Regions from separate parts of the Isoptericola sp. NPDC019693 genome, predicted to be linked through region 3. Evidence: riboswitches for the same ligand, from Rfam matches in the RefSeq annotation. Region 3 holds a riboswitch; each other region holds the start of a gene.
What was found. Region 3 has a riboswitch for S-adenosylmethionine ahead of ACH436_RS15050 (methylenetetrahydrofolate reductase). Riboswitches for the same ligand answer to the same signal wherever they lie in the genome.
Positions count from the first base shown of each region.

Region 1: it holds a riboswitch for S-adenosylmethionine, as region 3 does, so the genes downstream of both, ACH436_RS03135 (NADPH-dependent FMN reductase) here and ACH436_RS15050 (methylenetetrahydrofolate reductase) in region 3, are expected to answer to the same signal.
Region 2: it holds a riboswitch for S-adenosylmethionine, as region 3 does, so the genes downstream of both, ACH436_RS03085 (ABC transporter substrate-binding protein) here and ACH436_RS15050 (methylenetetrahydrofolate reductase) in region 3, are expected to answer to the same signal.
Region 4: it holds a riboswitch for S-adenosylmethionine, as region 3 does, so the genes downstream of both, ACH436_RS17540 (aminotransferase class V-fold PLP-dependent enzyme) here and ACH436_RS15050 (methylenetetrahydrofolate reductase) in region 3, are expected to answer to the same signal.

Region 1 covers NZ_JBIRXP010000001.1:659,438-667,174, forward strand. The annotation lists gene ACH436_RS03105 (M20/M25/M40 family metallo-hydrolase) at 1-540, shown strand, start outside; gene ACH436_RS03110 (gamma carbonic anhydrase family protein) at 580-1,098, shown strand; gene ACH436_RS03115 (GNAT family N-acetyltransferase) at 1,151-1,888, opposite strand; gene ACH436_RS03120 (LLM class flavin-dependent oxidoreductase) at 1,923-3,371, opposite strand; gene ACH436_RS03125 (nitrilotriacetate monooxygenase) at 3,382-4,551, opposite strand; gene ACH436_RS03130 (flavin reductase family protein) at 4,565-5,080, opposite strand; gene ACH436_RS03135 (NADPH-dependent FMN reductase) at 5,119-5,685, opposite strand; SAM riboswitch class IV at 5,707-5,838, opposite strand; gene ACH436_RS03140 (DoxX family protein) at 6,012-6,575, opposite strand; gene ACH436_RS03145 (DNA polymerase IV) at 6,747-7,737, shown strand, end outside.
Region 2 covers NZ_JBIRXP010000001.1:651,308-659,044, reverse strand. The annotation lists gene ACH436_RS03105 (M20/M25/M40 family metallo-hydrolase) at 1-444, opposite strand, end outside; gene ACH436_RS03100 (dipeptide ABC transporter ATP-binding protein) at 441-2,186, opposite strand; gene ACH436_RS03095 (ABC transporter permease) at 2,183-3,100, opposite strand; gene ACH436_RS03090 (ABC transporter permease) at 3,097-4,053, opposite strand; gene ACH436_RS03085 (ABC transporter substrate-binding protein) at 4,058-5,707, opposite strand; SAM riboswitch class IV at 5,778-5,891, opposite strand; partial or broken gene ACH436_RS03080 (carotenoid oxygenase family protein) at 6,072-6,272, shown strand; gene ACH436_RS03075 (DUF6518 family protein) at 6,414-7,103, opposite strand; gene ACH436_RS03070 (DUF4395 domain-containing protein) at 7,197-7,652, opposite strand; gene ACH436_RS03065 (thioredoxin family protein) at 7,726-7,737, opposite strand, start outside.
Region 3 covers NZ_JBIRXP010000004.1:563,511-571,247, reverse strand. The annotation lists gene ACH436_RS15060 (SseB family protein) at 1-438, shown strand, start outside; gene ACH436_RS15055 (NADP-dependent oxidoreductase) at 517-1,428, shown strand; SAM riboswitch class I at 1,522-1,628, shown strand; gene ACH436_RS15050 (methylenetetrahydrofolate reductase) at 1,634-2,656, shown strand; gene metE (5-methyltetrahydropteroyltriglutamate--homocysteine S-methyltransferase) at 2,685-5,081, shown strand; gene ACH436_RS15040 (FBP domain-containing protein) at 5,447-5,962, shown strand; gene ACH436_RS15035 (Hsp20/alpha crystallin family protein) at 6,125-6,550, shown strand; gene ACH436_RS15030 (signal peptidase I) at 6,558-7,139, opposite strand; gene ACH436_RS15025 (hypothetical protein) at 7,136-7,737, opposite strand, start outside.
Region 4 covers NZ_JBIRXP010000006.1:143,900-151,636, forward strand. The annotation lists gene ACH436_RS17515 (hypothetical protein) at 1-793, shown strand, start outside; gene ACH436_RS17520 (hypothetical protein) at 790-1,458, shown strand; gene ACH436_RS17525 (O-succinylhomoserine sulfhydrylase) at 1,502-2,767, opposite strand; gene ACH436_RS17530 (rhodanese-like domain-containing protein) at 2,764-3,255, opposite strand; gene ACH436_RS17535 (hypothetical protein) at 3,507-4,010, opposite strand; SAM riboswitch class IV at 4,180-4,296, shown strand; gene ACH436_RS17540 (aminotransferase class V-fold PLP-dependent enzyme) at 4,331-5,773, shown strand; gene ACH436_RS17545 (CsbD family protein) at 5,873-6,046, opposite strand; gene ACH436_RS17550 (amidase) at 6,160-7,638, opposite strand.

The DNA.
Region 1 (7,737 bases), on a different contig from region 3:
CCCGAGCGGATCGACGACGCGCTGCCGCAGCTCGGCGGGCTCGGCGCCGTCGCGCACGCCACGACCCACACGACGCTCGCGCCGACCGTCATCGGCGCGGGTTCCAAGCCGAACGTCATCCCGGGCCTGGCCGAGATCACGCTCGACATCCGCGTCCTGCCGGGCACCCGTCCCGGCGACGTGGAGGCGCTCCTGACCGAGACCCTGGGCGACCTCGCCGAGCACGTCGAGATCGTCGGCGACCGCTTCGGCGAGCCGTCGCTGTCTCCCACGGACACGGACCTGTACCGGGTGATCGAGGGCGCGGTCTCGGCACGGACGGGTGCCCCCGTCGTCCCGACGCTCGGCACGGGCGGCACGGACGGCCGGTTCTACCGGCGCCGGGGCGTCCCGGCCTACGGGTTCGGACTGCTCAGCGCCGGCTGGGACCCGGGCACGTGGCGCGGCCTGTTCCACGGCAACGACGAGCGCGTCGACGTCGCCTCCCTGGAGCTCACCACGGCGGCGCTGCACGACGTCGTGACGGCGTTCCTGCGCTGAGCGGCGTCCTCCGAGGGCGGGGCCGGTAGGGTCCGGGGCATGGCGACGGTGCTTCCTTTCGACGGTCACACTCCCGAGATCCACCCCACGGCGTGGGTCGCCCCCACGGCGACGATCGTGGGGAACGTCCGCATCGGCGCGCGGGCCAGCGTCTTCTACGGCGCGGTGCTCCGCGGCGACATGGACGCGATCGAGCTCGGCGAGGGCTCCAACATCCAGGACAACTGCGTGGTGCACACGGACACCGGCGTGCCCGCGACCATCGGCGCCGGCGTCGGGGTGGGCCACGGGGCGATCATCCACGGCGCCACGGTGGGCGACGGCAGCCTGGTCGGCATGGGCGCGACGCTGCTCAACGGCTCGGTCGTGGGCGAGGGCGCCTTCGTGGCGGCCGGCGCGCTGGTGCGCGAGGGCCAGGAGATCCCGGCAGGGCACCTGGCGGTCGGCGTGCCCGCCAAGGACCGCGGCCCGCTCGACGCCGAGGGCGCCGAGCGGGTGCGCCGCAACGCGATCGAGTACCAGGAGCTCGCCGAGCGCCACCGCCGCTCGGTCGGTTGAGCCGCACGGCCGGCCCGACCGGCGGGCGTCGCGGTACGGGGCGGTGCCGGTGTCAGGCCGGGGGCGTACGCACCGCGCCGAACGTGGTGCGCGCCCGCAGCCGGAAGCCGAGGGCCTCGTACAGCCGGATGGCGTTCGCGTTGGTCCCGGCCGCGTGCAGCATCGGGCGGGCGCCGCGCTCGCGCACGTGGTGGGCGACGTCGAGGACCAGGCGGGTGGCGAGGCCCTGGCCGCGGTGGTCGGGGTCGGTCGTCACGGCGCTGATCTCCGTCCAGCCGGCCGGCTGCAGGCGTTCGCCGGCCATCGCGACGAGCCGGCCCTCGCGGCGGATGCCGACGTACCGGCCCATGAGGTACGTGCGGGGCAGGAACGGGCCGGGACGGGAGCGCTCGACGAGCGCCAGCATGTCGGGCACGTCGTCCGCGCCGAGCACCACGGCCTCGTCGTCGGCCCGCGTCCGCAGCCGGTCCGTCTCGACGAGCTGGACGCCTTCGTGCGCGGCGACGGTCTGCCAACCGGTGGGCAGCGCGACGCCGGCCGGCGGACCGGGGAACTCGGCGCCGTGCCCCGCGACGTCGACGATCGCGTCCCACACGTCGGGGTCGTCCCACGACCGGACGGCGGCGAACGGCGACACGTCGACCGGGTAGCGCAGCACCAGCTCGTTGCCCTCCGCGAGGTGCGCGTGCGCGCCGGTGAGCGACGACCAGCGAGGGTTGTCGAGGACGGCCTCGGACGCGGGGTCGGGGGACCCCGTGGGAGCGTCCGTCGAGATGGTCACGGTGGTCATGTCGCCTCCTGGTCTGCCGAGGCAGCGTACGTGCTCACGGCACGAGGACGGGGGTCGGTTCGCTGTCGGCGTCGACGGCGCCGGCCCCGGCCCCGGTGCCCCGCCGGGTGAGCGGCTCGCGCAGCCCGAGGTGCTCGCGCAGCGTGGTGCCGGCGTACTCCGTCGGGTAGGCGCCGCGCTCCTGCAGGGCGGGCACCACCTTCTCCACGACGTCGTCCAGGCCGGCGGGAACGATCCACGGGCTGAGGTTGAACCCGTCGACGGCGGCCGTGCGCACCCACCGGGTGAGCTCGTCGGCCACGGCGTCGGGGGTGCCCGTGAAGCCGCGCTCGCCCGCGTTGCGGATCACCAGCTCGCGGATGGAGAGGTGCTCGGCCTCCGCGACCGCGCGCCACTGCCGGGCGATCTCGTGCGTGCGCGCCCCCGTCGTCGCGGAGCCGCGCTCGCCGCCCAGCTCCTCGACCACCGGGTCGTGGGCGGGCAGGGGGCCGTCGGGGTCGTAGGACGAGAGGTCCTCGCCCCAGATGGTGCCGACGATCGAGAGCGCGGTGGCCGGGGTGACCTGGGCGCTGCGCACCCAGCGGGCCTTCTCCTCGGCCTCGGCGGGCGTGTCGCCGACGACGATCGCCGTGCCGGGGAAGATCTTCACGTCGCCCTCCGGCCGGCCCGCCGCGACGACCCGCCGCCGCACGTCGGCGGCGAACTCGAGCGCGTCGGCGAGCACGGCGCCGTGCCGGGAGAAGATCACGTCGGCGTGGGCGGCGGCGAAGTCCCGCCCCTGGGGCGAGTCGCCGGCCTGGAAGATCACCGGGTGGCCCTGCGGGCTGCGGGGCGTGGACACGTCGAGGACGAGGTCGCGGGGCGTGCGCAGGTCCACCCCGGGGACCGACACGCGGGCGACCGGTCCCGGTGCGGCGCCGTCGTCCCCGAACGCGTCCCAGACCCCGCGCGCGACGGCCAGCACGGCCGCGGCCCGCTCGTAGCGGTCGGCGTGGTCGAGGTAGCCGCCGCGGCGGAAGTTCTCCCCGGTCCACGCGTTGTCGGTCGTCACGACGTTCCACGCGGCCCGGCCGCCGGACAGGACGTCGAGGCTCGCGAGGCGGCGGGCCAGGTCGGCCGGGTCGTGGTAGGTCGTGTTCTGGGTGGCGACGAGGCCGATGCGCTCCGTGATCGCCGCGAGCGCCGCGAGCTGGGTGATCGCGTCGGGGCGGCCGACCACGTCGAGGTCGTGGACGCGGCCGCGGGTCTCGCGCAGGCGCAGCCCCTCGCCGAGGAAGAACGCGTCGAAGAGGCCGCGCTCGGCGGTGCGGACCACGCGCTCGAACGAGGCGAAGTCGGTCTGCGACCCGGAGTCGGGGTCGGACCAGATTGTGGTGTGGTTGACGCCCTGGAAGAAGACGCCGAAGTGCACCTGGGCGTGCGGCCGGGTGAGCGGGGCGTCCGGGACGCCGGTGGTCGGGCTGGTGGTCTGGCTGGTGGGCATCGCGGGTTCCTCAGGCGTGCGCGGCCGCGGGCAGCGCGGCGCGGGTGCGGGTGTCGTAGCGGTTGGCGGGGCGCGGCAGGCCGAGGGCCTCGCGCAGGGTGGCGCCCGAGCGGGGCGCCGCGGTGAGCCGGGCGGCACGCAGCGCGGGCAGCACCACGGCGGCGAGCGCGGGCAGGTCCGTGTCGAGCACGGCGGGCAGCAGGCGCACGCCGGCCACGTCGTCCGAGACGGCGAGCTCCGCGAGGAGGGCGGCGAGGCCGGTGGCGTCGCCGGCGTACCGCAGCGCGCCCGTGCCCCAGTCGGTGCGTGCCCCCGCGGGGGCGGCGGCGTCGAGCTCCGCGAGCCGGGCGGCGGCCGACCGGCCGCCGGCGTCGAGCACGACCTCCAGGTCGACGACGGCGCGGGCGGCGCCGTGGGGCTCGTGGCCGGTGGCGGCCCGCGCCGCGGCGCGGACGGACGCGACGTCCGGGCCGCCGACGAGCGCGACGTCGACCAACGGTTCGTCGCGCACCGACGGCGCCACGTCCCCGGCCGCCGCCAGGACGACGAGCTGGCCCTGCGGCGGGCGGGGCGTGATGAGGGGCCCCTTGACGGAGAACGACCCGCCGACGAAGTCGACGTGGTGGAGGCGGTCGCGGTCGACATAACGGCCGGTGGCGACGTCGCGGATCACGGCGTCGTCCTCCCAGGAGTCCCAGAGGTCGCGCACGACCTGGACGACGTCGCGCGCCTCGGCAGCGAGGTCGGCCACCGGCTCGCGGCCGTACGCGTCGGCCGCCTGCGGGGTGCGGGTGACGGCCGCGAGCCAGCCGCCGCGGCCGGCGGCGGCGATGTCGAGGGACGCGAGCTGGGTCGCGACGTGGAACGGCTCGGGATAGGTGGTCGGCACCTGGGGCACCAGGCCGATGGCGGTGGTGGTGCGTGAGACGAACGCCGCTCGGGTCACGGCGTCGAGCCGCGCCGCGGACGGCGACCCGTTGACGGCGGGCAGCAGGGCGTCGGCGAACGTGGCGAAGGTGACGCCGGCGTTCTCGGCGTGCCGCACGGTGCGTGCGAGCCGGGTGGCCGAGACGAGCTCCGCGGCGGGGAGCCCGCTGGCCGCGGCGGCCGCCGGGTGCGCTCCCGTGCCGTCGACGTCGAGCCCGACGAGGAAGGGTGTGCTGGTCGTGGTGGTGGTCATGGTGTCTCCGTGCTCAGATCGCGGACTCGTCGCCGAGGCGGTGGTAGGTGCGGTCGAGGTAGACGAGCGGTGAGGCGTCGTCCGACCCGGACTGCAGGGCGCGCAGCGAGACGAGGTAGCTGTCGCCCACGGGGGTGCGCTGGATGACGCGGGCGCGCACCCACGACACGGCTCCGTCGACGACGGGTTCTCCCGACGGCAGGGCGGTCCAGCCGCCGGCCGCGAACCTGTCGATGCCGCTCGTGGCGAACCGGGCGGAGACGTCGTCCTGGTGGTCGGCGAGGAAGCTGATCGCCAGCGTCCTGGCCTGCGAGACCGCGGGCCAGGACGACGACGTGGACGCCAGGGAGAACGCCAGGAGCGGCGGCGCCGCGGAGACGGAGATCACGGACGTGGCGGTGAACCCGACGGGCCGCCCGTCGTGCTCGAGCGCGACGACGGCGACGCCCGCGGGGTGCTGGCGGAAGACCGTCTTGAACTCGTCGGGGGACAGCTGGGGCTCGTCCTGCTCGGCCAGGAGCTCCTCCATGCCGGTCAGCGCGGCGGACAGGTCGGTGTGGTCGGTGCTCACCGGGCGGCTCCTGTCAGCTCGGCGGTGGCCGCGGCGGTCCCGGCGGCCCGGCGCAGCGGTGCCGCCCAGCGGGCGAACCACGGGTCGAGGGCCGCGCCGAGGTCGGTCAGCTGGGCCTCGGTGAGCGTGAGGGAGCGGGTGGGCACGACGGCGCCGAGCTCCACCAGGACCGGACGCAGGTGCACCTCGCCCGCGAGGGCGTGGGCGGGGTTGCCGGACACGACGAGCGGCACGACGACGACCCCGGCGAGCCCGTCGGGCCCGTAGAGGTCGAGGAAGGACTTGAGCAGGCCGGTGTAGGAGGCCTTGTAGACCGGGGTCGCGACGACGGCGACGGTGGCGCGCGCGAGGCGCTCCTTCGCCTCGTCCGCGGAGGGGCGGTCCGGGGTGAGGATCTCGCCCGCGAACGCCGCGAGCTCGATCGTGGTGACGTCGTCGGTGCCGAGCAGCTCGGCGATCCGGCGCCCGGCGGCCTCGGCCGCGGCCAGGGTGCGCGAGCCCTCGCGCGGGTTGCCGGAGACCACCACTACGGAGGCGGCGGAGGGTCGGGTGGGGTCGGTCATGGGATGTACCTCGCAGTCCGTCGATCACGCTTGCCGCGCGGCGTCTCGGCCCGCGGACGGGCCGGCCGGCGGCCTGGTCATCTCCCGGAGCACCCCGCCGTGACGTGGGGTTGCTGCCCAGCCAGCCGGGGCTTCGCGCTGGGGCTCGTGACCTGGGGCGGAGGTATAGCAGCCGTGTCGCGGAACGCCAGGCTGCTCCCGGAACTTCTCACGATCCGGACGCCGGGACGTCCACGGCGAGGCGTCGGGGCGCGACGACACGACTGGGGGCCGCCACCCGTGTGGGCGGCGGCCCCCGGTCGGGGGAGCGTGCGGGCGTGCCGCGGTCAGGCCTCCAGGCGCAGGCGGGCGCCGAGCGAGGCGGCGGCCACGACCGCGCCCCCTGCGACGAGGACGACGTCCTTGAGGACGTACTGGCCGAGCAGCGTCATGCCGTGCCCGAACAGCTCGTCGCCGAACAGGGCGACGGGCGACAGGATGCCCACCATGGCGACGGCGAGCACGACGACACCGACGCGCAGCAGCCGGCCCGTGACGAGGGTGAGCCCGATGAACGTCTCCATCACGGCGACCAGGATCACGGCCGTGGTCGCGGGCACGAGGCCGAAGGTGAGGGTCTCGACGGTGCGGCCGGCGATCTCCTCGGCCGGGCTGGCGCCGGGGAAGAACTTCAGGACGCCGAAGCCGAGGAACACGAGGCCGAGCGCGACGCGCAGCGCCGGCACCGACCAACGGGTGAGGAACCGGGCCAGCGCGGAGACGGCGACGTCGAGGCGCAGCGCCACCTGCTGGGCGAGCGCGTTCGGGAGGCGGCGCGCGGGAGCGCCCGGGGCTCGGGTGGCACCGGCGGTGCGGTACGACGACGTGGGGCGGTGGGTCGGGGTGGACACGGACATGGTGGTGCTCGCTTTCCGGGGAGGGGCGACCCGGGGGTGGTCGCCCTGGGAGAGAGGCCCTGCCGTGCCCACCGATGCGCCCGCCGCACGTTTTCGCCCGGTCCTCACCCGCCCGCCTCGCCCTCGGGCGGCGTGGTGCCGGGGCGGTGACGCACACTCGGGGGCATGGGCGCGCGCCGCTTCCGCTGGGTGCTGCACGTCGACCTCGACCAGTTCCTGGCCGCGGTCGAGGTCCTGCGGCGCCCGGAGCTCGCCGGGCGTCCGGTGATCGTCGGGGGCCGCGGCGACCCGGCCGAGCGCACCGTGGTCTCCACGGCGTCGTACGAGGCGCGGGCCCACGGCGTCCGGTCGGGGATGCCCCTGCGGGTCGCGGTCCGCAAGGTCCCGGAGGCGGTGGTCCTGCCGGTGGACCGGGAGGCGTACGACGCGGCCAGCGCGCAGGTCATGGAGGCGCTGCGCGGCCTCGGCACGGTGGTGGAGGTCCTCGGCTGGGACGAGGCGTTCCTGGGGTACGACGGCGAGGACCCGGAGGCGTTCGCCCGCCGCGCGCAGCGGGCGGTGCTCGACGCGAGCGGGCTGCACTGCTCGGTCGGCATCGGTGACAACAAGATCCGCGCGAAGATCGCGACGGGGTTCGGGAAGCCGGCAGGCGTCTACCGCCTCTGCGCGCAGACCTGGTCCGAGGTGATGGGGGAGCGGCCCACCGGCGACCTGTGGGGCGTGGGCGCGCGGGTGTCGCGACGTCTGGCGGGGCTGGGCTTCGACACGGTGGCGCAGCTCGCCGCCGCGGACGAGGCGGACCTGGTCGGCGAGTTCGGGCCGCGCATGGGCGCCTGGTACGGCGAGCTGGGCCGCGGGCAGGGTTCCGCCGTCGTGGACGACACCCCGTGGGTGGCTCGCGGGCACAGCCGGGAGACCACGTACCAGCGCAACCTCACGACGCCGGGACAGGTCGAGGCGGCTCTGCGCGAGCTGGCCGCGCAGGCGCACGCGGACACCGAGGCCGAGGGGCGGGCGGTGTTCCGGGTGGGCCTGAAGGTGCGCTACGCGCCGTTCTTCACGCGGACGCTCTCGCGCAAGCTGCCGGCGCCGACGCGCTCCCTGGAGGAGGTGACCGCCGCGGTGCTCGACCTCGCGGCCGGCCTGGAGCCCGGCC
Region 2 (7,737 bases), on a different contig from region 3:
CGTGGCGAGCGCCCGCGTCACGACGGCGTACGCCGCGGTGAGCCCGAGCATGTCGATGGCGCCGCGGCCCCACACCCAGCCGTCCACGAGCTCGGCGCCGAAGGGGTCGCGGGTCCAGCCGTCCTCCTCGACCGGCACGACGTCCGTGTGGCCCACCAGGCCGAGGCTCGGCGCCGCGGGGTCGGTGCCGTGCACGCGCGTGGCGAGCGACGTGCGGCCGGGCTGCGGCTCGACGAGCTCCAGGTCCAGCCCGGAGCCGTCGAGGAAGTCGGCGATGGTGGTGGCGTTGCGGACCTCCTGCCCGGACTCCACCGTGCCGTCGTTGACGCACGCGTTGCGGATCAGCGCCTGCAGCAGCTCGACGGTCTGCCCGGCGAGCTCCTGCTCGGTGGTCAGCGGCCGGCCCGCGGTCGCCGTGCTCGTGGTCACGGTCGTCGTCGTCATACCCTCTCCAGCTTCTGCACCGCCCGGCGACCGGGGATGGCCGCGACGAGCTCGCGCGTGTAGTCGTCCTGCGGGTCCAGCAGGATCTGGTCGGCCTCGCCGGACTCGACGAGCCGGCCCCGGCTCATCACCCCGACCTGGTCGGCCACCTGGCGCACGACCGCGAGGTCGTGCGAGATGAACAGGTAGGCGAGCCCGTGCTCGGCCTGCAGCCGCACCAGGAGCTCGAGGATCTGCGCCTGCACGGACACGTCCAGGGCCGACACGGGCTCGTCGAGCACCACGAGGTCCGGCTGCAGGGCGAGGGCCCGCGCGATGGCGACGCGCTGCCGCTGGCCGCCGGACAGCTCGCGGGGGCCGCGCCGCAGGACGTCGGCGGGCAGGGCCACGTCCTCGATCAGCGCGCGCGCCCGGTCGGCACGCTCGGCGCGGTCGCCCACGCCGTAGGCGCGCAGCGGTTCGGCGACGATCTGCTCCACGGTGAACCGCGGGTCCAGCGACGCGTAGGGGCTCTGGTACACGACCTGGAACCCGCGCCGCAGCGTGCGCAGCTCTCCGCCGCGCGCGGCGGTGATGTCCGTGCCACGGAACACGACCCGCCCGGCCGACGGCCGCTCGAGCCGGAGCGCGAGGCGCGCGGTGGTGCTCTTGCCCGAGCCCGACTCCCCCACCAGGGCGTACGTGCGTCCCCGTCCGACGGCGAGGCTCACGTCGTCCACCGCCACGAGGGTGCGCCGCTCGGCGCCGCGCGGCAGGGCGAACTCCTTGCGGACGCCGTCGAGCGCGAGGACCGGCGCCGCCGTGCCCTCGGCGGACGACGGGGCGGCCGGCGTACCGGGACGTTCGTCCTCGGGGCCCCCACCGTCGCGAGCCCCGGCGTCATGGTGCTCCGGGCCCGCGGCGACGACGAGCCGCGAGCTGGCGAGGCTCGGCGCGGCGGCGATGAGCTTGCGGGTGTACGGGTGCTGCGGGTCGCCGAGCAGCTGCGCGGCGGGACCCTCCTCGACGACGACGCCCTGCTCCAGCACGACGATCCGGTCCGCGCGGTCTGCGGCGACGCCCAGGTCGTGCGTGATGAGCAGCACCGCGGTGCCCGTGTCGCGCACCAGGGAGTCGAGGTGGTCGAGGATGCGCCGCTGCACGGTGACGTCCAGGGCGCTGGTCGGCTCGTCGGCGACGATCAGGCGTGGACCCGCCGCGATGGCGATCGCGATGAGCACGCGCTGGCGCAGGCCGCCCGACAGCTGGTGCGGGTACTGCCGGGCGCGGGCGGCGGGGTCGTCCACCCCGGCCTGGCGCAGCAGCTCCACGGCCCGGACCTTGGCGTCCGCGCGCCGGGCCAGCCCGTGGATCACGAGCACCTCGGCGACCTGGTCGCCCACGCGCACGACGGGGTTGAGGGACACGGTCGGGTCCTGGGGCACGAGGCCCACGTGGCGGCCGCGCACGGCCTGCCACTCCTTCGCCGTGAGGCCGGACAGGTCGCGGCCGTCGAGGTGGATCCGCCCGCCCGTGACCTGCCCGCCGCGCGGCAGCAGGTGCAGGGCGGCGTGCGCCGTCGTGCTCTTGCCGGAGCCCGACTCGCCCACGAGGGCCACGACCTCCCCGGCCGCGACGCGCAGGTCCACGCCGCGCACCGCGGGGCGGGTGCCGCCGTCCGCGGTCCGGTAGGCGACCTCGAGGCCGCTGATCTCCAGGACCGGCGTCTCCTGGCCGCTCTGCGGGGTGTGCTGCTGCGTCACTGGTCCTCTCCCGTCTTCTCGAGCGCGCGCGACACCCGGTTGGCGGCGAGCACGACGGCCACGATCACGAGGCCGGGCAGCGTGGTGAGCCACCAGGCGGTGGCGAGGTAGTCGCGCCCGCCGGAGACGAGCGCCCCCCACTCGGGCGCGGGCGGCGGGGTGCCGTACCCGAGGAAGCTCAGGGCCGACACGGCCAGCACGGCGGTGCCGAAGTCGAGCGCGACGAGCGCGAGCACCGGGCCCGAGGAGTTGGGCAGCACGTGCCGGCCCAACACGGCGGGCCACCGCAGCCCCGAGGCGCGGGCCGCCTCCACGTAGACCGACGTCGAGACACGCAGCACCTCGGCGCGCATGACGCGCGCGAACGTCGCCACGGAGCCGATGCCGACCGCGACCGCCACCTTGACGGGCCCGAAGCCGAGCGCGGTGATGATGGCCAGGGACAGCAGGATGCTCGGGATCGCCAGGAGCACGTCGACCAGGCGGCCGACGACGTCGTCCACCCAGCCGCGCAGGAATCCCGCGAGGAGGCCGAGCAGCGACCCGACGACGAGGCCGACGGCCACCGCGAGCGCCGTCGTGCGCAGGGTGAGCGAGGCCCCGTGCACCACCCGGGCGTACACGTCGCGGCCCAGGTGGTCGGTGCCGAACCAGTGCGCGCCGGACGGCGGCTGGAGCCGGTCGGCGGGGACGCCGCCCAGGGGGTCCTGGGCGGTGAACGCCTGCGGCACCACGGCCCACGCGGCGACGAGCAGCAGCACGGCCACGGCCAGCAGCAGCCCGGGGCGGCGCAGCACGTGGCGGGCGCCGCGGGCGGCGCGGCGGGGTCGTCCGGTATCCGGCGGAGCGGCGGGAGCGGGGGTCGAGGCCGGTGCGACGACGCCCCGTGGGCGGGAGAGGGTCTGCAGCGTCATGCGGTCACCGCCGTGGGTCGCCGGATCTCGATCCGGGGGTCGAGCAGGGGGTAGACGAGGTCGACCACGAGGGTGACGACGACGAAGACGAGCGCCGACAGCACGACGACCGCCAGGACGACGGGCACGTCCTGCTGGTTGACCGACTGCACGGTGAGGCGGCCCAGGCCCTGGCGCGAGAACACCGTCTCGGTGACGACGGCGCCCCCGAGGAGCCCGCCGACCATCACCCCGAGCACCGTGAACGCCGGGATGGCGGCGTTGCGCAGCGCGTGCGCGAGGTGCACCCGGGTGCGGCTCGCACCCTTGGCCCACGCCGTCTCGACGTAGGGCTCCCCGAGCGCGCCCCGCAGGGAGCGGGACAGGATCTGGGCGAGCTGCGCCCCGGCGGGGACCGCGAGCGTGATCGTGGGCAGCACGAGGCTGATCGGCCCCTCGTTGCCGATCGCCGGGAACACCGGCAGCCGGAACGAGAACCACTGCAGCAGCACCAGGCCGACGAAGAAGGTGGGCAGGGCCACCCCGAGCGGGGGCAGGGCGGAGAGTGCCTGGCGCAGGAACCGGGACCGCGGGAGCACGCTGGCCACGGCGACCGCGGTGCCGCCCACGACGGCGACGAGCAGCGCGGCACCCGTGAGCTTGAGCGTCTCGGGCAGGGCCTGCGCGACGAGCGACGTGGCGGACGCGCCGCTCACGTAGGAGTCGCCGAAGTCGCCGGTCAGCGCGCCGAGGAGGGCGTCGCCGTACTGGACGACCAGGGGGCGGTCCAGGCCGTACTCGGCCCGCAGGGCGGCGAGCTGGGCGGGGTCGACCTGGCTCACCTCGCCGCCCCCGGACGCCACCAGGGCGACCGGGTCGCTCGGCAGCAGGTAGAGGACGAAGAACGCGACGGTGAAGGCCGCCCAGAGGACGAAGACCCCCTGCCCGGCGCGCTGCAGCACGTAGCGCGTCATCGGGTCACTCCCCTGCCCCGTCGGTCACCCACGCGTCGTAGAAGTCCAGCCGCGAGGAGGCCTCGAAGGTCAGCCCCTGCACGCGGTCGGCGGCGGCGATCGTGGTGGACAGCTCGTAGACGGGGATGGCGTGCCCGCGCTCGAGCAGCAGCCGGGACGCCTCGGTCACGAGCTTCTGGCGCTCCGCGGGGTCGGTGGCGGCGGCCGAGTCGTCGAGGAGCGTGTCGACCTCCTCGGGGTCGCGCTGGTTGATGTTGCGGGCGTTCGCCGAGAAGATCGTGCGCAGCACGTCGGCGTCGGACCGGGTGAGGTTGTAGTAGTCGAAGTCGAAGTCGCCGGACTCCTTGGCCGCCTCGGACTCCGCGACGGTGACGTGCTTGAGCTGCAGGTCCACGCCGATCTGGCGCAGCTGCTGCTGCACGAGCTCGAGCGGCTCGGGCACCTGCCAGAACGTCACGGTCGTGGAGAGCTTCTGCCCGTCCTTCTCGCGGATGCCGTCGGCACCCTCGGTCCAGCCCGCGTCGTCGAGGATCTTCTTCGCGCCATCGGGGTCGTAGGCGAGCAGGTCGTCCGCACCCTCGAACAGCGGCGTGGAGTGCGAGAGCACGTTGGTCGCCGCCTGGTCCTGCGGGGTGAGCACGGTGTCGACGACCTGCTGGCGGTCGATCCCCTTGAGGATGGCGGTGCGCACGGCCTCGTCGGCGGCCAGCGGGCTGGACTCGTTCGGGAACAGGTTGAACACGACGCCCGGGTTGGCGCGGTAGGAGAGCCAGAACCCGTGGCCGTCGAACTGCGGCAGGTCGACGGCGTTGATCGCGGCGGTGGCGTCGATCTGGCCGGACTGCAGGCTGCCGGTGCGGACGCTCGCCTCGGGGATCACCTGGAAGGTGACGGTGTCGAGATAGGCCTCGCCGGTGTGGTCGTTCGCCTCCGAGCCCCAGGCGTAGCCCTTCACCTTCTCCAGCACGATCTCCTGGTCCTGGGTGTAGGACTGCACCGCGAACGGGCCGGAGCCCACGTACTTCCCGGCGCAGCGATCCTCGGCCGAGAGCTCCGCCGACGCGGGCGAGAGCAGGCCGAGGGAGAACGTCGAGGTGGCCTGGAGGAACTGCGCGCTGGGCTCGTCGAAGTCGACCGTCACGGTGCGGTCGTCGACCACGGTGGTGCCGGCGTACCCGACGAGGTACTGGGAGCCGAGGGACGCCACGGCGCCCAGGTCGACGATCGCGTCGAAGTTGGCCTTCACGGCCTCGGCGTCGATCGGGGTGCCGTCGGCGAAGGTCGCGTCGTCGCGCAGGTGGAACGTGTAGCTGGACGCGTCGTCGTTCACCTCCCAGCTCTCGGCGAGCCACGGCAGGATCTCGCCCGACTCCGGGTCCTGCGCCGTGAGGGAGGCGACGGTCTGCCGGGCGGCGGCGATGGCGTCGTTGTTGCCCACCTGCTGCGGGTCGATGCAGTGCGAGTCGACCGTGATGGCGAAGGTCAGGTTGCCGCCGGTGACGGGCTCGGCGTCGGCGGGCGCCGACGCGCCGTCGCTCGCCGCGTCGGCGCCGCCCGAGCAGGCGCTGAGCAGCAGCGCGGCGGAGGCGGCCACCAGCCCGGCGAGCCGGGCGGGTCGGGTGGTGCGGGGGGTGGTGCGAGGGGTGGTCGTCATGGCACGTCGGTCCTCGTGGTCGTGGCAGGCCGCCGCGTCGCGGACCTCGCGGGTCCCTCGCGGTCGACCGGTGCCGTGCTTACCCCGCCGCGGTCACGGCAGGGTCAGGTCGTTCCCGGAGCACCCCGTCACGTCGAAGGGTTGCTGGCCAGCGAGCCGGGCCTGGGTGCTGGCGCTCGTCACCTGGGCGGCAGGGAAGCCGCCGCGACCGCGCGAGTCAAGGATCGAACGGGACGTCTCACATCGCGGACCCCTCGCGGAAGGCCCGCCGCCGGCGCGACGCAGGCGCCGGCTGCACTAGTGCACAGGGAGCGAAAGGCCGGCGTCGGCCCAGGTCAGCGGCTCACGTTCGTACGGTCGACGCATGCGATACCTGGAGGGGCCGTTCGAGCCCGTGCACGAAGAGACCACCGCGTTCGACCTGCCGGTCACTGGACGGATCCCCGTCGAGCTGAACGGTCGCTACCTGCGCAACGGGCCCAACGCGCTGGGCGTGGAAGACCCGGCCGTGCACATCTGGGGCATGGGCCAGGGCATGGTGCACGGGGTACGCCTGCGCGAGGGCCGCGCCGAGTGGCGGTGGGTCGCGCGGCGCTGCGGGCGGCGGCCTGACCCTGCTGGTCACGCCCCGCGAGGTCGTGTCTCCCCGCCCCGACGTGCGCTCGCCGTCCGGGCCCGGGGCGCCTGCTCGGGGACGTGCCGGCGGTCAGACGACGGCGCCCAGGGCGCGGTAGGCCACGACGAACGCGGTCGCGACGACGGCGGTTCCCGCCACCGCGAGGGTGACGGGCAGGGCGCCACGGAGCCTGCGCGCGAGCATGCCGACGAGCAGGACGAGCGCGACGACGCCGATCACCACCCAGAAGGTGGCGCCCGTCGTCTCGACGACCGTCGTGAGCCCATAGGCCGACTCGCCGAGGCCGATGCCCGCGAGCAGCGCTGTGCCCAGAGCGGAGCGCACGCCCGTTCGCCACAGCCACGCCGCCGCGACCCCGACGAACAGGCCGACGACGAGGCCGACCACCCCGAACAGGGTCGGGTCGTAGAAGGACCCGCGGAGGTCGGCGGCGACGGTGTAGCCGAGGGTGAGCAGCACGAAGCTCGCGGCGCCGAGCACGGCGGCGTGCCACGTCCGGGTCCGTGGGTCGCGCGCGGCCCAGGCGACGAGGAGCGCGGTGAGCAGGGTCCAGCCGCTCGCCGAGTTCGCGAAGGGGGCCGCGGCATCGGGCAGGAACCCCTGGGCGTACGACGTCAGACCGCCCAGCAGGAAGCTCGCCGCGAGCACGACGACACCGTGCTGCCAGGGGTGACCGGACGCCCCTGGCACCCCGTCGGGTCGCGTCCGTGCCGACGGGCGGTCGTCGGCGCGGTCAGGGGACGAGGTCAGGTCGGGCACACCACGACGGTAGACGGCACGGGCCGGCGGGGCGTCATCCCGTGGTCGGACGCGAACTGGCACCGACCTCCCGGCGGGTGCACCGAGGGCCGCTCAGGCGCGGCGCAGGCGAGCGCCGAGCAGGTAGAGCTCGCAGCCGAGGCACAGCCCGACGACGGCGTTCAGGGCGGCCGCGACGAACGCGATGCCCGCGGCCCACGGAACGGCGGCCAGGACGCCCGCGAGCCCCAGGACCACGCCCACGCCGGTGACGACGAGCCCCACGAGCTGGGCGAAGCGGGGCGGGCGCGGGTCCTCCAGCTCGGCCGGCGGCGCGAGCCGCGGGCGCACGAGGGTCTTGAAGAGCCAGCCCTGCACCGTGCCCTGCGCGCCGCGCACGGCCCCGAGCAGGAAGCCCGCGGCCACCACGGCGAGGAGCACGAGGCCGGCGGTGGTCGCCCCGAGCAGCACGACGACGGCGAGGAGCAGCGCCGTGATGCCGGCGCCCACGCGGGGCCCGCGCGGGTCGATGCCGGCGGGTGCCTGCGTCTCGGTGGTCTCGCGGGTCATCGTCGTCTCCTCGGTCGTGCCCGGCGTGGGCGGTCCGGCGCTGCGCCGGTGGTCGGTGCGCGGGTCGCGCGGGTCAGGCGCTGCC
Region 3 (7,737 bases):
GGGCAGGTGATGGCCTACCTGGTGCTGCCCGGCAAGGACGCCGCCCTCGCGCTCAGCCTCACGCTGTACTGGCACGACCTCGGCCCGGAGGCCGGCGAGGTCACGCACCTGCAGCGCATCCACGACCGCCTCCATCCTCGGCTCGGGCCCGACGACGAGCTCACCGTCACCGACACCCTGTCGGGGCCGTTCCTGCGCCACGTCCGCGTCGGCCGGGGTGCGGGCGAGCTCGGCGGGCAGGACGTTCCCCTGCTCCTGGTCGACTACTGGGCGCCGGCCCCCGGCGCGCGGTCCGTCGCCCGTCTCGCGTTCTCGACCCCGCACGTCGAGATCCGCGACGCGATCCTCGGCCTCACCGACAAGGTCCTGTTCGCCACCGAGTGGCTCATGAGCGCCCCTGGCGACGTCCTGGACGCGGCCGAACCCGCCACCCCGTGATCCCGTCGTGCCGCGACACCGCCGCGCCGCCGCTGGTCCGCGCGGGCAGGGCGGCGGCGCCTGCGCCAGGATGACCGCGTGCGCGCGATCGTGTTCGAGACCCACGGCGACCCCGAGGTGCTGCACCTCGCCGACGTGCCCGCTCCCGAGGCGGGCCCCGGACAGGTGCGCGTGCGCGTCGAGGCGGCCGCCGTCAACGGCTGGGACGTGAAGTCGCGTGCCGGGGCGCCCGGCGCCCCGGCGTCGACGTCGGCCGTCGTGCCCGGGCTGGAGGTGGCGGGGGTCGTCGACCAGGTCGGCCCGCCCGCCGGGGACGGCGCGGCCCGGGTCGCACCCGGCGACCGCGTCGTGGGCTTCACGGTCGGCGGCGGGTACGCGGAGCTCGCGCTCACCAAGGTCTTCGCGCGCGTCCCGGACGGCCTGGCCCCGACCGACGCCGTCACGCTCCCCGTCGCGGCGGAGACGGCGACCCGCGTGCTGCGCCTCCTGGAGGTGCGCGCCGGCGAGACGCTCCTGGTGCACGGGGCGTCGGGGTCGGTGGGCGCGCTGGCCACCCAGCTCGCCGTGCGCCGCGGCGCCCGGGTGATCGGGACCGCGTCCGCACGGAACCAGGACCGCGTCGCGGCCCTCGGTGCCACGCCGACCACGTACGGCGCCGGCCTGGTCGAGCGCGTCCGCGCCCTCGCGCCCGGCGGCGTGGACGCCGTCCTCGACACCACCGGCGCGGGCGTGCTGCCCGACTCGATCGCCCTGCGCGGCGGCACGGACCGGATCGTCACCATCGCCGACGACGCCGCGGCGGAGCTCGGCGTCGAGGCCAGCTGGCGGTCCGAGCGGGACGCCGGGGACCTCGCCGAGGTCGTGGCCGCCCTGGCCCGCGGCGACCTGACCACCACCGTCGGCGCGGTGCTGCCGCTGGCCGACGCCGCCCGGGCGCACGCGCTCGTCGAGTCCGGGCACGCGGGCGGCAAGGTCGTGCTGGTGCCCTGAGCAGGGCGTTCAGGCCCGGCCGCCCTCCGCGATCGTCTCAGCAGGCGGTCTCATCCTCGCCCGCATCGCGGATGCTGCGTACGATCGCGTGACAAGCCATCCAGAGCGGCCGAGAGTCCTGGCTCGACGACGCCGCAGCAACCCGTTCTCCGACGGAAGCCTCCCGAGGACGAAGGTGCTCACGCCAGGATCGATGGAGTGACGCATGGTCGCAGAGGCATCCCTTTCGCCCACCCCGGTGCTGCCGGCACGCCCGACGGTCTCGTTCGAGCTCATGCCGCCGCGCCGGCCTGACGCCGCCCCCAAGTTCTGGGAGACGGCCCGCCGGCTCGTGGCCGCGCGCCCGGACTTCGTGTCCGTGACGTACGGGGCGGGCGGCGGCGACCGCGCCACCGCGCGCCAGGTCGTGGCCACCCTGCTCGGGGGCACCCCCGTGCTGCCGGTGGCCCACCTGACCTGCGTGGGCGCGCACCGCGAGGACGTGTCCGCCGTCATCGACGACTTCCTCGACGCCGGCACCCGCGCGTTCCTCGCCCTGCGCGGGGACCCGCCGAAGGACCAGCCGGACTGGCAGCCGCCGGCCGACGGCGTCTCGTCCTCGATCGAGCTCGTGCACCTGCTGCGCGAGGTCGAGGCGCGACGCTGCGCGACCGACCCCGGCGCCGCGCTGCGCGGCGCCGCGCGGCCGATGACGATCGCCGTCGCGACGTTCGTCGACGGCAACGTCCAGGCGGGCACCACGCGGGCCCAGGAGGTCCGCCGCCTCAAGGAGAAGCAGGACGCGGGGGCGAGCTTCGCCATCACGCAGCTGTTCTACGAGGCCGCCTCCTACACCGACTTCGTCGCCGAGGCCCGTGCGGCCGGGGTGACGATCCCGATCCTCGCCGGGCAGCTGCCCACGACCGAGCCCCGCCGGCTCCGTCGCGTCGAGGAGCTCACCGGCGTCCGCGCGCCCCGGCACCTGCTGGACGCGCTCGACGCCCTGCCGGACCCGGAGGCCCAGCACGCCTACGGGACGGCGCGGGCCGTGGAGCTCGCCCAGCGCGTGCTCGACGCCGGCGCCCCCGGCATCCACGTGTACACGTTCAACAAGTACCGTCCCGCTCTGGACCTGCTCGAGGGTGTCCACCTCGGCGGACCGGCGCCGGCCGACCACACGTCGGACGGCGCGGACCTGGCCAGAAGGCCGTGGGTACCGAGCATCCCGACCCAGGCTCCCGCCGTCTGACGCGCGGAGCCCGACCTCTGGAGTGCTCATGTCCACCGCACCGACAAGCCCCACCCCCGCCGCGGCGTTCCCCGGCGGCACGATCCTCGGCTACCCCCGCATCGGGCGCCGCCGCGAGCTCAAGCGCGCCGTCGAGTCCTTCTGGGCCGGCCGCTCCGACGCCGTCGACCTGGAGGTCGCGGCCGGCGCCCTGCGCCGCGAGACGGCGCGCCGCCTCGTCGAGCTCGGCCTGAACCCCGACGACGGCTCCGTGCCGGGCTCGTTCTCCTACTACGACCAGGTGCTCGACGTCGTCGCGCTGCTGGGCGCCGTGCCCGAGCGGTTCCGCGACCTGCTCGACGACGAGGACGGCTCGCTCGAGCTCGACGGGTACTTCACCGTGGCCCGCGGCCGCGGCGAGGACGCCCCGCTCGAGATGACCAAGTGGTTCGACACCAACTACCACTACCTCGTCCCGGAGATCAGCGAGACGACGCCGGTCTCGTTCGCCGACCACCGCGTCGTGCGCGAGTACGCCGAGGCCAAGGAGGCCGGCGTCACCACGCGTCCCGTGCTCGTGGGCCCGGTGACGTTCCTGGCGCTGTCGAAGGCCGCCGACGAGGCGGGCGAGGGCTTCCACCCGCTCGACCGGCTCGACGACGTGGTCGCCGCGTACGCCGACCTGCTGCGCGCGCTGGCCGCCGTCGGCGTGCCGTGGGTGCAGCTCGACGAGCCCGCGCTGGTCACCGACTCGCTCGACGTGCCGGCCGAGCGGCTGCACGCGGCGATCGCCTCCGCGTACCGCGCCCTGGCGACCGACCTCACGACCGGCACCGACGACACCGACCCCGAGCGGCCCGCGATCCTCGTGACGGCGCCGTTCGGCGGCCTGCACGAGGACGCCCTCGCGCTCCTCGCCGCCACCGACGTCGACGCGATCGCGATCGACCTGGTCAAGGGCGCGGCACCCGCCGGGCCGCTGCCCGGGCTCGAGGGCAAGACCCTCGTCGCGGGCCTGATCGACGGCCACAACGTCTGGCGTGCCGACCTGACCGCGAAGCTCGACGCCGTGGAGCCGCTGCGCGCGCTCGGCGCCGGGGCCCTCGCCGTCGGCACGTCGACGTCGCTGCTGCACGTGCCGCACGACGTCGAGGACGAGGTCTTCGGTGACGGTGCGGGCACCACGCTCGACCCGCGCCTGCGCGACTGGCTCGCGTTCGCCGACCAGAAGGTGGGCGAGGTCGCCACCCTGGCCCGTGCGCTCGCCGAGGGCCGGGACGCCGTCGCGGACGCGCTCGCCGCGTCGTCCGCGGCCGTGGCCTCGCGCGCGACGGCGGCCGGCGTCGTCGTGCCCGCGGTGCGCGACCGGGCCGCGGCGCTCACCGACGCCGACTTCGCCCGCGGCTCGTACGCGGAGCGGGCGGCCGCCCAGGCCGCGCGCCTGAACCTGCCCCCGCTGCCCACGACGACGATCGGCTCGTTCCCGCAGACCCCCGAGATCCGCAAGGCCCGCGCCGCGTGGACGAAGGGCGAGCTCGCCGACGCCGACTACTCCGCCGCGATGCGGGAGGAGATCGGGCGCGTCGTGCGGCTGCAGGAGGAGCTCGGCCTCGACGTGCTGGTGCACGGCGAACCGGAGCGCAACGACATGGTGCAGTACTTCGCGGAGCACCTCGACGGCTTCGCGGTCACGGCGAACGGCTGGGTGCAGTCGTACGGGTCGCGCTGCGTGCGCCCGCCGATCCTGTGGGGGGACGTGCAGCGCCCGGCCCCCATCACGGTCGAGTGGTCCGCGTACACGGCGTCGCTCACGCAGAAGCCGGTCAAGGGCATGCTCACGGGCCCCGTGACGATCCTCGCCTGGTCGTTCGTGCGCGACGATCAGCCGCTCGGCGACACCGCCAACCAGGTGGGCCTCGCCCTGCGCGACGAGATCGCGGACCTGGAGGCCGCGGGCATCGGCATCGTGCAGGTGGACGAGCCCGCGCTGCGCGAGCTGCTCCCCCTGCGGCGCGCGGACCAGGACGAGTACCTGCGCTGGTCGGTCGGGTCCTTCCGGCTCGCGACGTCCGGGGTGGAGGCCGCCACGCAGGTGCACACCCACCTGTGCTACTCCGAGTTCGGCGAGGTCATCGGGGCCATCGACGGCCTGGACGCCGACGTCACGTCGGTGGAGGCGGCCCGCTCGCGCATGGAGATCGTGCCCGAGCTCGCCGACGCCGGGTACTCCCGCGGCATCGGGCCGGGCGTGTACGACATCCACTCGCCCCGCGTGCCGTCGTCCGACGAGGTCACCGAGCTGCTGCGGCTCGCGGTGAAGTCGATCGACCCCGCCCTCGTCTGGGTCAACCCGGACTGCGGGCTCAAGACGCGCGGGTACGCGGAGGTCGAGCCGGCCCTGGCGCACCTGGTCGCCGCCGCCCGCGAGGTGCGCGCGACCCTCTGATCTCGTCCACCGAGCTGCCGAACAGGCGGTTGACACCGTTATGGCGTGCGGATTGCCGCCATAACGGTGTCAACCGCCTGTTCGGCGCTCGGCTGGGACCGCGCGTGACGGAATAGACGTCGACCCGGGCGACGGTCCCGTGCCACCATGGAAGGGCCGGTCGCGCCGTCGAGCGCGAGCGGACCACGACTTTTCACACGAGCGAGGAGAGCGCGATGCCGGGCGTCGCAGGGAGCGGGGTGGGCCACCAGGCCTGCTCGGGCAGTCCCGCCTGCCCCGGCACCGTCACGCGCTGACCCGATCGGCACGGTGACGGTGCGGGGCCTTGCCCTGCCCACCCCCGCTCACCTGAAAGCCGATACCCCATGACCCCGCTCACCGAGCAGCAGCTTCGCGCGTCCCTCGTCAACGCCACCCGCAGCGAGCGACAGCGCATGATCGTCCCCGACCTCGCCGAGGTCGACTGGGACCGCCTCGACTACCTGGGCTGGCGCGACCGCAAGCAGCCCCTGTCCGCGTACGTCGTCACGACCCTCGACGACGAGCCGGACGCCGAGCCCGTCGGCGTCATCCTGCGCGCGAGCGAGCGCACCGGCCCGCGCCGCGCCGCCATGTGCGCCTGGTGCGAGGACGTGGTCGAGACCCGCGACGTGCAGCTCTACGTCGCGAAGCGCGGCGGCGCCGCGGGCCGCAAGGGCGACACCATCGGCACGCTGATCTGCAGCGACTTCCGCTGCTCCCGCAACGCGCGTCGTCGCCCCACCCTCGCCGAGGCGGGGCGCGACGACGACGGCGTCCGCGAGGCGATCGTCGAGCGCCGCGTCGACGCCCTGCGCGAGCACGTGCGCCGCTTCGTCGACGAGGTGCGCCGCACCGCCTGACGCCCGCCCTCCGGCGTTCGCCCACGGCGATCACCCAGATCTGGCACTCGCACCTCCAGAGTGCTAAATCTTCTGGTGTAGCCACGGCGGAGCCGGAGGGCCCGGCCCGCCGTTCGCGACCGAGGCCGCGGGCGCGGCCTCGCGACGAGGAGGTGATGCGCGATGGCTACCTACTGGGACCCGTTCCAGGAGATGGACCGGATGTTCGGCTCGCTCGCACTGAACGGCCGCAGCGCCCCCGGGATGCCGATGGACCTGTTCCGCGAGGGCGACCACTACGTGCTGGCCGTGGACCTGCCCGGTATCGACCCGGGCAGCATCGACGTGTCGTGCGAGGACCGGACGCTGACGATCCGCGCGGAGCGGACGCCGCGCTCGGCCGAGGGACAGTGGCTGCTTCGGGAGCGCACCACCGGCACCGTCGCCCGGCAGCTCACGCTCGGCCGCGGTCTGGCGCTGGACCAGATCTCGGCGTCCTACGCCGACGGCGTGCTGACGCTGACGATCCCCGTCGCCGAGGACGCCAAGCCGCGGCGCATCGAGGTGAGCCACACCTCTACCCCCACCGCGATCGAGGCAGGTTCCTGACCGCTGCTCAGGACGCTCCCGACCCCGCCGGGGTGCGCTCCGCCACGGCGGGGTCGGGCGCGTCCGCGTCCGCCGGCGCCGCGCGGCGGCCCGTGCCGCTCGGCAGCATCACGACGACGGTCAGCCCGACGAGGATGCCCGCCACGAGGAGGACGTGGGTCTGCAACCAGCCCGCGAGCGCCCCCAGGTAGGGCACGTCGAACGCCACCTTGCCGACGGTCGCCACGTGGTACGGCCGCGGGTCCTCGTACTCGTTGGCGTCGCCCCGCAGCGTCAGCGCGGCGCCGGTGCCCGCGGGGTCGACGACCTCGTCGGGGAGCTCGTCGATCGCGGTGATCCGGTGGGTGACGAGCCCGCGGCCGTCCGTGCGCGGCAGCGTGACGACATCGCCGACCTGCAGCTCGTCGGCGGGGGTGGTCCGCGCGAAGGTCATCGCGCCCACCGGGATGCCCGGCGCCATGGACCCCGAGACGACGATGGCGGGCCGCAGCCCCGTGGCCAGGCAGGCCAGCACGACGACGATGCAGAGGCCGCCCACCACGGCGGCGACGTTCAACAGGGTGGACTGCAGGAACCGCAGCGCTCTCACGAGGCACCTCCGGGGCTCATGGCGTCGACGTGCACGGTGAGCGCGACCTGGCCCCCGTTGAGGTCCTCGGTGCCGTCGGCGTCCACGTAGTGCACGAGCACGCGGACGTCGGTGCGCGAGCCGTCGGCCCCGGCGGTCCAGGGGTCGCCGTCGGCCAGGGGGGCGTCGTCGCGCGCCGCGAGGGCCGGCAGCGCGACGGGGCCGGCCGCGACCTCGTCGAGGGTCAGCCCGCCCTCCGGCGCGTCCTCCCCCTCCCCGGCGAGCACCGCGCCGTCGGCGGAGAGCACGGTGAGGCGCAGGTGCTCACGGATGTCAGGGACGTCGGCCACCGCGGCGCCCGCGACGGCGAGCGTGAGCTCCGCCGGGACGTCGTCGTTGGTCGCGACGCCGAAGGCGGCCTCCACGGTGCGGCCCGGGACCAGGCTCTGGCCGCCGGAGACCGGGAGGGCGACGCCGTCGCCGGGCTCCGCCTGGTGCACGACGTCGTCCTCGTCGACGAGCACGACGTCGAGCGTGCCCGCGGCGGTGTCGAGCGCGCCGTGCTCGACGTCCGAGAAGGCCGCCCACGTGGTGCGCACCCCGAGCACCGCTGCCGTGA
Region 4 (7,737 bases), on a different contig from region 3:
GGTCGCCGACCTGTCGTCACGCGTCTTCGAGCTCCTGAGCGGGAACGAGCAGCTGGTGCCGGACCACATGACGCCCGCCGGGTCGCTCGCCCTGGCCACGGCGCTCGCGCAGCAGCTGCCGCAGCTCGCCGAGTACCCGATGAGCGCGAACACCGACCGGGACGGCGCCCTGCACACGGGGATGCTGGGTGGGCCGGACGTCTGGATCGTGAACGCCGAGCAGGACTGGGTGGCCGACCTCATGGGGGTCGCCGGTCACGACCCCGGCGGGCACGCCGTGCTGGCCGCCACGGTCTCCGAGTACCAGGAGTCGGTCGTCGCCTACGCCGCGGACCCGGCCACCTCGCTGAGCGGGGAGGGCGCGATCGCCCGTCTGCTCGGCACCCAGGCCGCGCTCGAGGGTGCGCCCGTGGGGGCGGGCCTCGCCACCGGCGCCGCCCACGACCAGCAGGTGCGCGACGCCCTGGACGACGTGTCCTCCCTGGTCGGCCTGGTGCCCGTCGGGGGCGGGACCCTCGCCGGGTACGCCGTCGGGGAGGTCGCGGGCTGGATGGCCGACGCCCTCGGCGACGCGTGGGCGACGGAGTACAACGACGCGCTGGCGGCGGAGCACGGCGACGAGGACGCACGGAACGACGTCATGCGCGAGCGCCTCACGGCGATCGTCGACGCGTACGTCGAGCACGGGGTGATGGACGCCCCCGAGGACGAAGGACGGTACGTGGACGAGCTGATCCAGGAGTACAACGACGGGTTCGACGCCTGGGCGCGTGAAGCGGAGCGGGGCGAGTGACGCGCCGGACCGCCCGGTCGTACCGGGTCGCCACGGCGCTCGCCGGACTGGTCGTGGTCGGTGCCGCGGCGGCGTGCACCGCCCCCGCGACGGCGACGGTGCACGACGAGGTCGCGTGGGACGACGGCACCGGGCCGACGGGCTCGGCCGAGGAGGACCCGCGGGTCGAGGCGGTGCGCCGCTACGACACCCTGGTCAAGGCGTCCACCAACGAGCTCGACCTCACCGACTCCCGCCTGGCGGAGGTCACCACGCCGGAGTGGATCGCCACCAAGGGCGACCGGCTGCGCAGCGACGTCGAGTCCCGCGAGCTCGAGCTGTGGGAGGGGCCGAGCGACATGACGGTGGTCGACGTCTCCGGCAGCGGCGACGAGGCCACCGTGCTCATGTGCAGCCGCCTACCCACCTGGTGGGCGTGGGACGACGACGCGTCGGAGGTCGTGGAGCGGTCGCGGGACACCGGGGCGTTCGAGCACGACACCTACGAGCTCGTGCGCGTGGACGACCGCTGGCTCGTCGACAGCGCCCGCTGGGGCTACGGCCCCGACCCGGACTCGTCGTGCGACCCAGGGGCGGAGGTGCCGGTGGGGCGGTTCACCACCGCGCCGGACCTCGACCTGCTGACCACGGCGTCCGTGGACGACGTCGCCGTCCCGTCCTCCTGAGCCGCGGCCGGCGCGTCGGAGGGCCCCGTTCGGGCGGGGCGGGTCAGGCCTGCAGGGCCTGCTCGACGTCCTCGATGATGTCCCGCGGGTCCTCGAGCCCGATCGACAGCCGCACGGTGGTCTCGGCGATGCCGACCTTGGCGCGGCCCTCGGGGCCGAGCTTGCGGTGCGTCGTCGTGGCGGGGTGCGTGATGATCGACTTCGCGTCGCCCAGGTTGTTGGAGATGTCGACGACCTGCAGGGCGTCGAGGAACGCGAACGTGCGCTTCTTCGCCGCCTCCGGCTCGGTGCCCTCGGGCACGGAGAGGTCGAACGTCACGACCGTGCCGCCACCCGACTGCTGCGACTTCGCCAGCTCGTGCTGGGGATGCGAGGGCAGGAACGGGTAGCGCACCCCGGTCACGCCGTCGAACCCCTCGAGCGCGGTCGCGACCTCGAGCGCTGCCGCGTTCTGGGCGCGCACGCGCACGTCGAGCGTCTCCAGGCCCTTGAGCAGCACCCACGCGTTGAAGGGGCTCAGCGACGGGCCGGTGTTGCGCACGAGCGTCTGCACCGGCCCGGAGAGGAACTCCTCGCTGCCGAGGATCGCGCCACCGAGCACGCGGCCCTGGCCGTCGATGTGCTTGGTGGCGGAGTAGACGACGACGTCGGCGCCGAGCTCGAGCGGCTTCTGCAGCACCGGCGTCGCGAACACGTTGTCCACCACGACGACGGCGCCGGCGGCGTGCGCGAGCTCTGCCACCCGCCGCACGTCCACGAGGTCCTGCATGGGGTTGGACGGCGACTCGAAGAACACGACGTCCGCCGGGGTGGCGAGGGCCTCCTCCCACTGCGAGGTCACGTGCCCGTCCACCAGGTCGACGCGCACCCCCCACTTGGCGAGGATCTCGTCGTAGATGACGTTCGTGGAGCCGAACAGGGCCCGCGCCGACACGATGCGCGAACCGCTGGAGACCAGCGCGGCGAGGGCGTTGAACACCGCCGACATGCCCGACGCCGTGGCGTAGCAGGCCTCGGCGCCCTCGATGAGGCGCAGCCGCTCCTCGAACGTGTGCACCGTCGGGTTGCCGTACCGCGAGTACAGGAACTGGGACCGCTCGCCGGCGAACGCGGCCTCGGCGTCCGCCGCCGAGCCGTAGGTGTAGCCCTGGGTGAGGAACAGGCCCTCGGACATCTCCTGGAAGTCCGAGCGGCGGTGCCCGCCGCGCACGGCGAGGGTCGCGGGCCGGACCGTGGCGGGCAGCGGGCGCGAGCCGCCGAGGGTCGTCGGGTCGGCGCCAGGACCGGTCGGGACCTGCGTGCTGCTCATCGGGTCTGCTCCGGCTGCTGCCCGGCCGCCGGCGTCGCGGCAGCGTCGTCGTACGAGCCCCACGGCAGGCCGCGCACCTTCCAGCCCTCGCGGTCGCGGACGCCGTCGAAGCCGGGGCCGCCCTCGAAGCCCTCGAGCACGTTGTACGCCGGGCCGAGGCCGGACGACGTCGCGAGGCGTGCGGCGCCGATCGAGCGCTGGCCGGAGCGGCACAGGAAGACGACCGGACGGTCCGCGGTCACGCCCGCGGCGGCGAGCTCGGCAAGGAAGCCGGGGTTGGGACGCCCGCCCGCCTGGACCCACTCGGCGAAGACCGGGCGCTTGCCGGCGGTCGCGGTGTCCGGCACGCCGATCGCGCGCCACTCGCCCTCGGTGCGCACGTCCACCAGGACGGCGTCCGGGTCGGCGGCGAGCAGGTCCCACGCCTGCTGCGGGGTGAGGTCGCCGGCGTAGCCCTCGGCGGGGCGGGGATCGATCTGGGTGCTCATCGCAGTCCTCCCATCGGTCGTGGCGGTAGCACCCTCGTCCGGACGGGCCGCCGTCGCCGGCGACCTGCCCGCGGGTTGCTGCGGCGTCGACGTGCCACGTCACTCGGCCGCTCGGGATGGTCGCGGCGATCGTACGACAGGCGTCCGCCTGATGGGCACCCCGTCTCGCGACCTGAGCGACGCGTGCCGGTGCCGCCCGGGCGTCTGAACAGCGCCTCCGGCGCCTCGCCGCACTCCGCGGCCTGCGCGCGTCAGTCGTCGTCCTCGCCGAAGTGGGCCTCCTGCGCGTGCTCGTGGTGCACGACGGTGAGCCGCAGCTCGACGTCCCGGCCGTCGGCCTGCTGCGAGAGCACCCGCTCGATGCGGTCGGACTCGCGCTCGGCCGCCGCGGTCACGAGGTCGACGTGGTCGGCGGTCGCGTCGCCCGCCCACGTGTCGGCCTGCGTCATCGCGCGCTGCGCGTCCTGGACGCCCTCGCCGAGGTCGGTGCCGGTGAGCGCCTCGACCTGCGACCGGTCCATGGTGACGATCGTCTTGTGGTCGTCCGTGTGGGGGACGGTGTACGCCGACGGGTCCTTCGTCGTCCCACCGGCCGCGTCCCCGGCCTCCGTGGGGGCGGAGGCGCTCGCGGTCGGAGCGGCACCGGAGCCCGGCGTGCCCGCGTCGTCGCCCTCGGCCTGCGGTCCCGTGCACGCGGTCAGGGCCAGCAGGCTCGCGAGGGCGATCGGCGTCAGTCGGCGGGGAAGGCGTCGCATGGTCACTCCGTGCTGCTCTGTGGTCCTCGGTGGTGGTCCGTCGGGCGGCCGCTGCAGAGGCGGGGGACGGCCGGGCCGGGCCGACGTCCAGCGTCTCACGCGACCGCATCGTGAGAAGGTCCCGGGCTCCGCTTGACCGTGTGGTGCTGCGCACTCACGATGGGCGACAGGTCATGAGCGCCAGCGCGAAGCCCCGGCTCGCTGGCCGGCAACCCTCCTCTCGCGGCGGGGTGCCCCGGGTGACGACCTGGCCCCGCGCCGTCCGGCGCGCGGGCAAGCGCGGGGAGCGACCTCCCCGGCACGACCGAGGAGGATCCCGCATGACCACGCTCAGCCCCGCGCCCGCCGTGCACGACGTCGCGCCCGCCACCGTGCACGACGTCTCGCCCGTGCTGCCCGTCGTCGGTGGCGACACCCTCGTCCCGCTCGTCGACGGCCGCCAGGTGCCGTACGCGAACCTCGACGTCGCGGCGTCGGCGCCCGCTCTCCAGGCCGTGGCCGACCGCGTCGCCCGGGTGCTGCCGCTGTACGCGAGCGTGCACCGCGGCGCCGGCTACCTGTCGCAGGTGTCCACGGCCCTGTACGAGACGGCCCGGCGCACGATCGGCGCGTTCGTCGGCGCCCGCGAGGACGACCTGACGATCGTCACGCGCAACACCACCGACTCGCTCAACCTGCTCGCGGGCTGCGTGCCCGCGGACCCGGTCACGGGGGAGCGCGGCCGCGTGCTCGTGCTCGACATCGAGCACCACGCCAACCTGCTGCCCTGGCAGCGCGTCACCGACGCGACCGTCGTGACGGGCGGGTCCTCGGTGGCCGCCACCCTCGCGGAGCTCGAGGAGGAGCTGAGCTCGGCCGCCGCCGCGGGGCGCCCGTACGCCCTGCTCGCGCTCACCGGCGCCTCCAACGTCACGGGGGAGGCGCTGCCCGTGGCCGACGTCGTCGCCGCGGCGCACGGGGCGGGCGCGCGCGTCGTGCTCGACGGCGCGCAGCTGGTGCCGCACCGCCGCTTCTCGCTCGCGGCGACCGGCGTGGACTACGTCGCCTTCTCGGGCCACAAGACCTACGCGCCCTTCGGGGCCGGGGCCCTGGTCGGGCGCCGCGACTGGCTCGACGCCGGCACCCCGTACCTCGCCGGCGGCGGCGCCGTGCGGCGGGTGCGCACCACGACGACCGACTGGCACGAGGGCCCCGCCCGCCACGAGGCCGGGTCGCCCAACGTGGTGGGCGCGGTGGCGCTCGCGGCCGCGTGCGACGAGCTTGCCGCCCTCGACCCGTGGGCCGCCGGAGAGCACGAGGACGCGCTGCGGCGCCGGCTCGTGGACGGGCTCGGCGAGATCGACCGCGTCGAGGTCGTGCACGTGTGGGACGACGCCGTCGACCCGGTGGGCGTCGTGACGTTCACCGTCACGGGGTACGACCCGGGCCTCGTCGCCGCGTACCTGTCGGCCGAGCACGGCATCGGTGTGCGCGACGGCCGGTTCTGCGCGCACCCGCTGCTCGGCCGTCTCGGGTTCGACGCCGGCGCCGTCCGCGCGTCCGTGGGCGTCGGCACGGCGGGCGAGGAGGTCGAGCGTCTCGTCGCCGCGGTGCGCTCCCTCGTCACCGAGGGCCCCCAGGCGCAGTACGACGTCGTGGACGGGCTGTGGGTCGTCGTCGACGACCCGCGCCCGGTGCCCGAGGGCTCCGGCCTCGAGGGCCTGCTCGCCACCGCCGCGCTGGGCGCCGACGAGGCGTTCGGCTGCCTGCCCGACGACCTCTGACGGACGGGCCGCGCGTCCCCGCCCCGCTCAGGGCGGGCACGCAGGGCGGACATGACGACGGGGCGCCACCCCCCGGTGGCGCCCCGTCGTGACAGCGGGTCAGTCCTTGAACGCGTCCTTGACGTCGTCGCCCGCCTGCTTGAGGTTCGCGCCGGCCTGCTGGGCCCTGCCCTCGGCCTCCTGCTTCTCGTCGCCGGTGAGCTTGCCCGTCGCCTCCTTGACCTTGCCCTCCGCCTCTTCCGCGAGGTGCCTGGCCTTGTCTCCGAGTCCCATGGGGCTCCTTCCGTCGTACGAACGACCTCGGTCACCGACCGTAGGCGCCTGTCCCCGGGTTCGCACTCCGGCGTCTCGGATCGTGGTGCCCGCCCTGGTCGGAGAGCCGTCCGTCACCAGACCGGCGGGTGCCGGTCCGCCCAGCGCAGCCTGTCCTCGAGCTGCGCGGCCAGGGCGAGGAGCGTCGTCTCCCCGCCCGGCCGCCCGATCAGCTGCACCCCCATCGGCAGCCCGTCGCCGGTCCAGCGGGTCGGCACGGTGATCGCGGGCAGCCCCGCCACGTTGAGCATCGACGTCCACGGCGTGTACTGGCACTGCTGCTCGAAGTTGCGCTCCGGGTCCTCGGGGTCGAACCAGCCGAGGGGGCGGGGCGTCATCGCGAGCGCGGGCGTGACGACGGCGTCGAAGCGCGACACCTGCGCGACGAGCCGGCGCTCGAACGCCGTGAGGGCCCGCAGCGCCTCGGCGAGCTCGCGGGCGGGCACCTCGCGGCCGCGGCCGATGAGCCACCGGGTCAGCGGCTCGAGCCGGTCGAGGCGGGCGGGGTCGTCGAGGGGCACGGCGGACGCGCCTGCCATCCACAGGGTGCGGAAGGCGGGGCCGTACGTCGGGTCGGGCGGAAGGGACAGCCCGTCGACCTCGTGCCCCAGACCGGTGAGCGTCGCCACGCCGGTGTCGAGCGCGTCGAGCGCGTCCTGCGACGTCTCGATCGCGTAGAAGTCGTCCCAGGCGGAGTCGGTCGTCACGCCGACGCGGAACCGGCCCTGCACGTCCTCGCCGCCGCTGCCCGCCACCTCGCCACGGCGCGCCGCCGCCAGGTACTCGCCGGCGCGGGCCGACGGCGCGCGCAGCGTCAGCGGGTGCGCGACCCGCCCGTCCGGCGTGCGGGTGAGCATCCCCTCGAGCAGCAGCGCCGTGTCCTCGGTGGTGCGGGCGAGCGGACCGTTCACGACGAGCCCGCCGAGCGACTCCTGCCCCGACCCCGCGGGCACCAGGCCGCGGCTGGGCTTGAGCCCGACGACGCCGCACGCGGCGGCGGGGATGCGGACCGAGCCGCCGCCGTCCGAGCCGGGCGCGCACGGCAGGAGGCCTGCTGCGACGGCCACCGCCGCGCCGCCGCTCGACCCGCCGGCCCCGCGCGACCGGTCCCACGGGTTGCGCGCCACGGGCCCGGCCAGCGGCTCCGTGTAGGCGGGGAAGCCGAGCTCGGGGGCCGTCGTCCGGCCGAGGCTCACCATGCCGGCGGCGTCGAGGACGTCGACGATCTCGTCGCTCACCGGAGCCACCACGGCGTCGTCGCCGGCGAACGCGCGGGAGCCGAACCCGGCGGGCACGCCGGCACGCAGCCACAGGTCCTTGTCCGCGCCGGGCAGCCCCCACAGCACGCCCCGCCCGTGCGCGTCGCTCTGCTCGAGGCGCGCCGCCCGCTCGCGCGCCGCCCCGGGGGTGACGCTGGCGAAGGCCCCGAGGTCGGGGTCGGCCCGCTCGATCCGGGCCAGGAAGTGGTCGGCCACCTCGGTCGGCGTGAGCTCGCCCGCGCGCAGCAGGTCGCGCAGCCGGGCGGCGGTCATCTCGTGCAGGGCGTCGTCCATGTTCCGCACGCTACCCATCCACCCGCGCCGGCCGCCGAACAGGCGGTTGACACCGTAATGGCGCCGATCCTGGGCGCATTCCGGCATCAACCGCCTGTT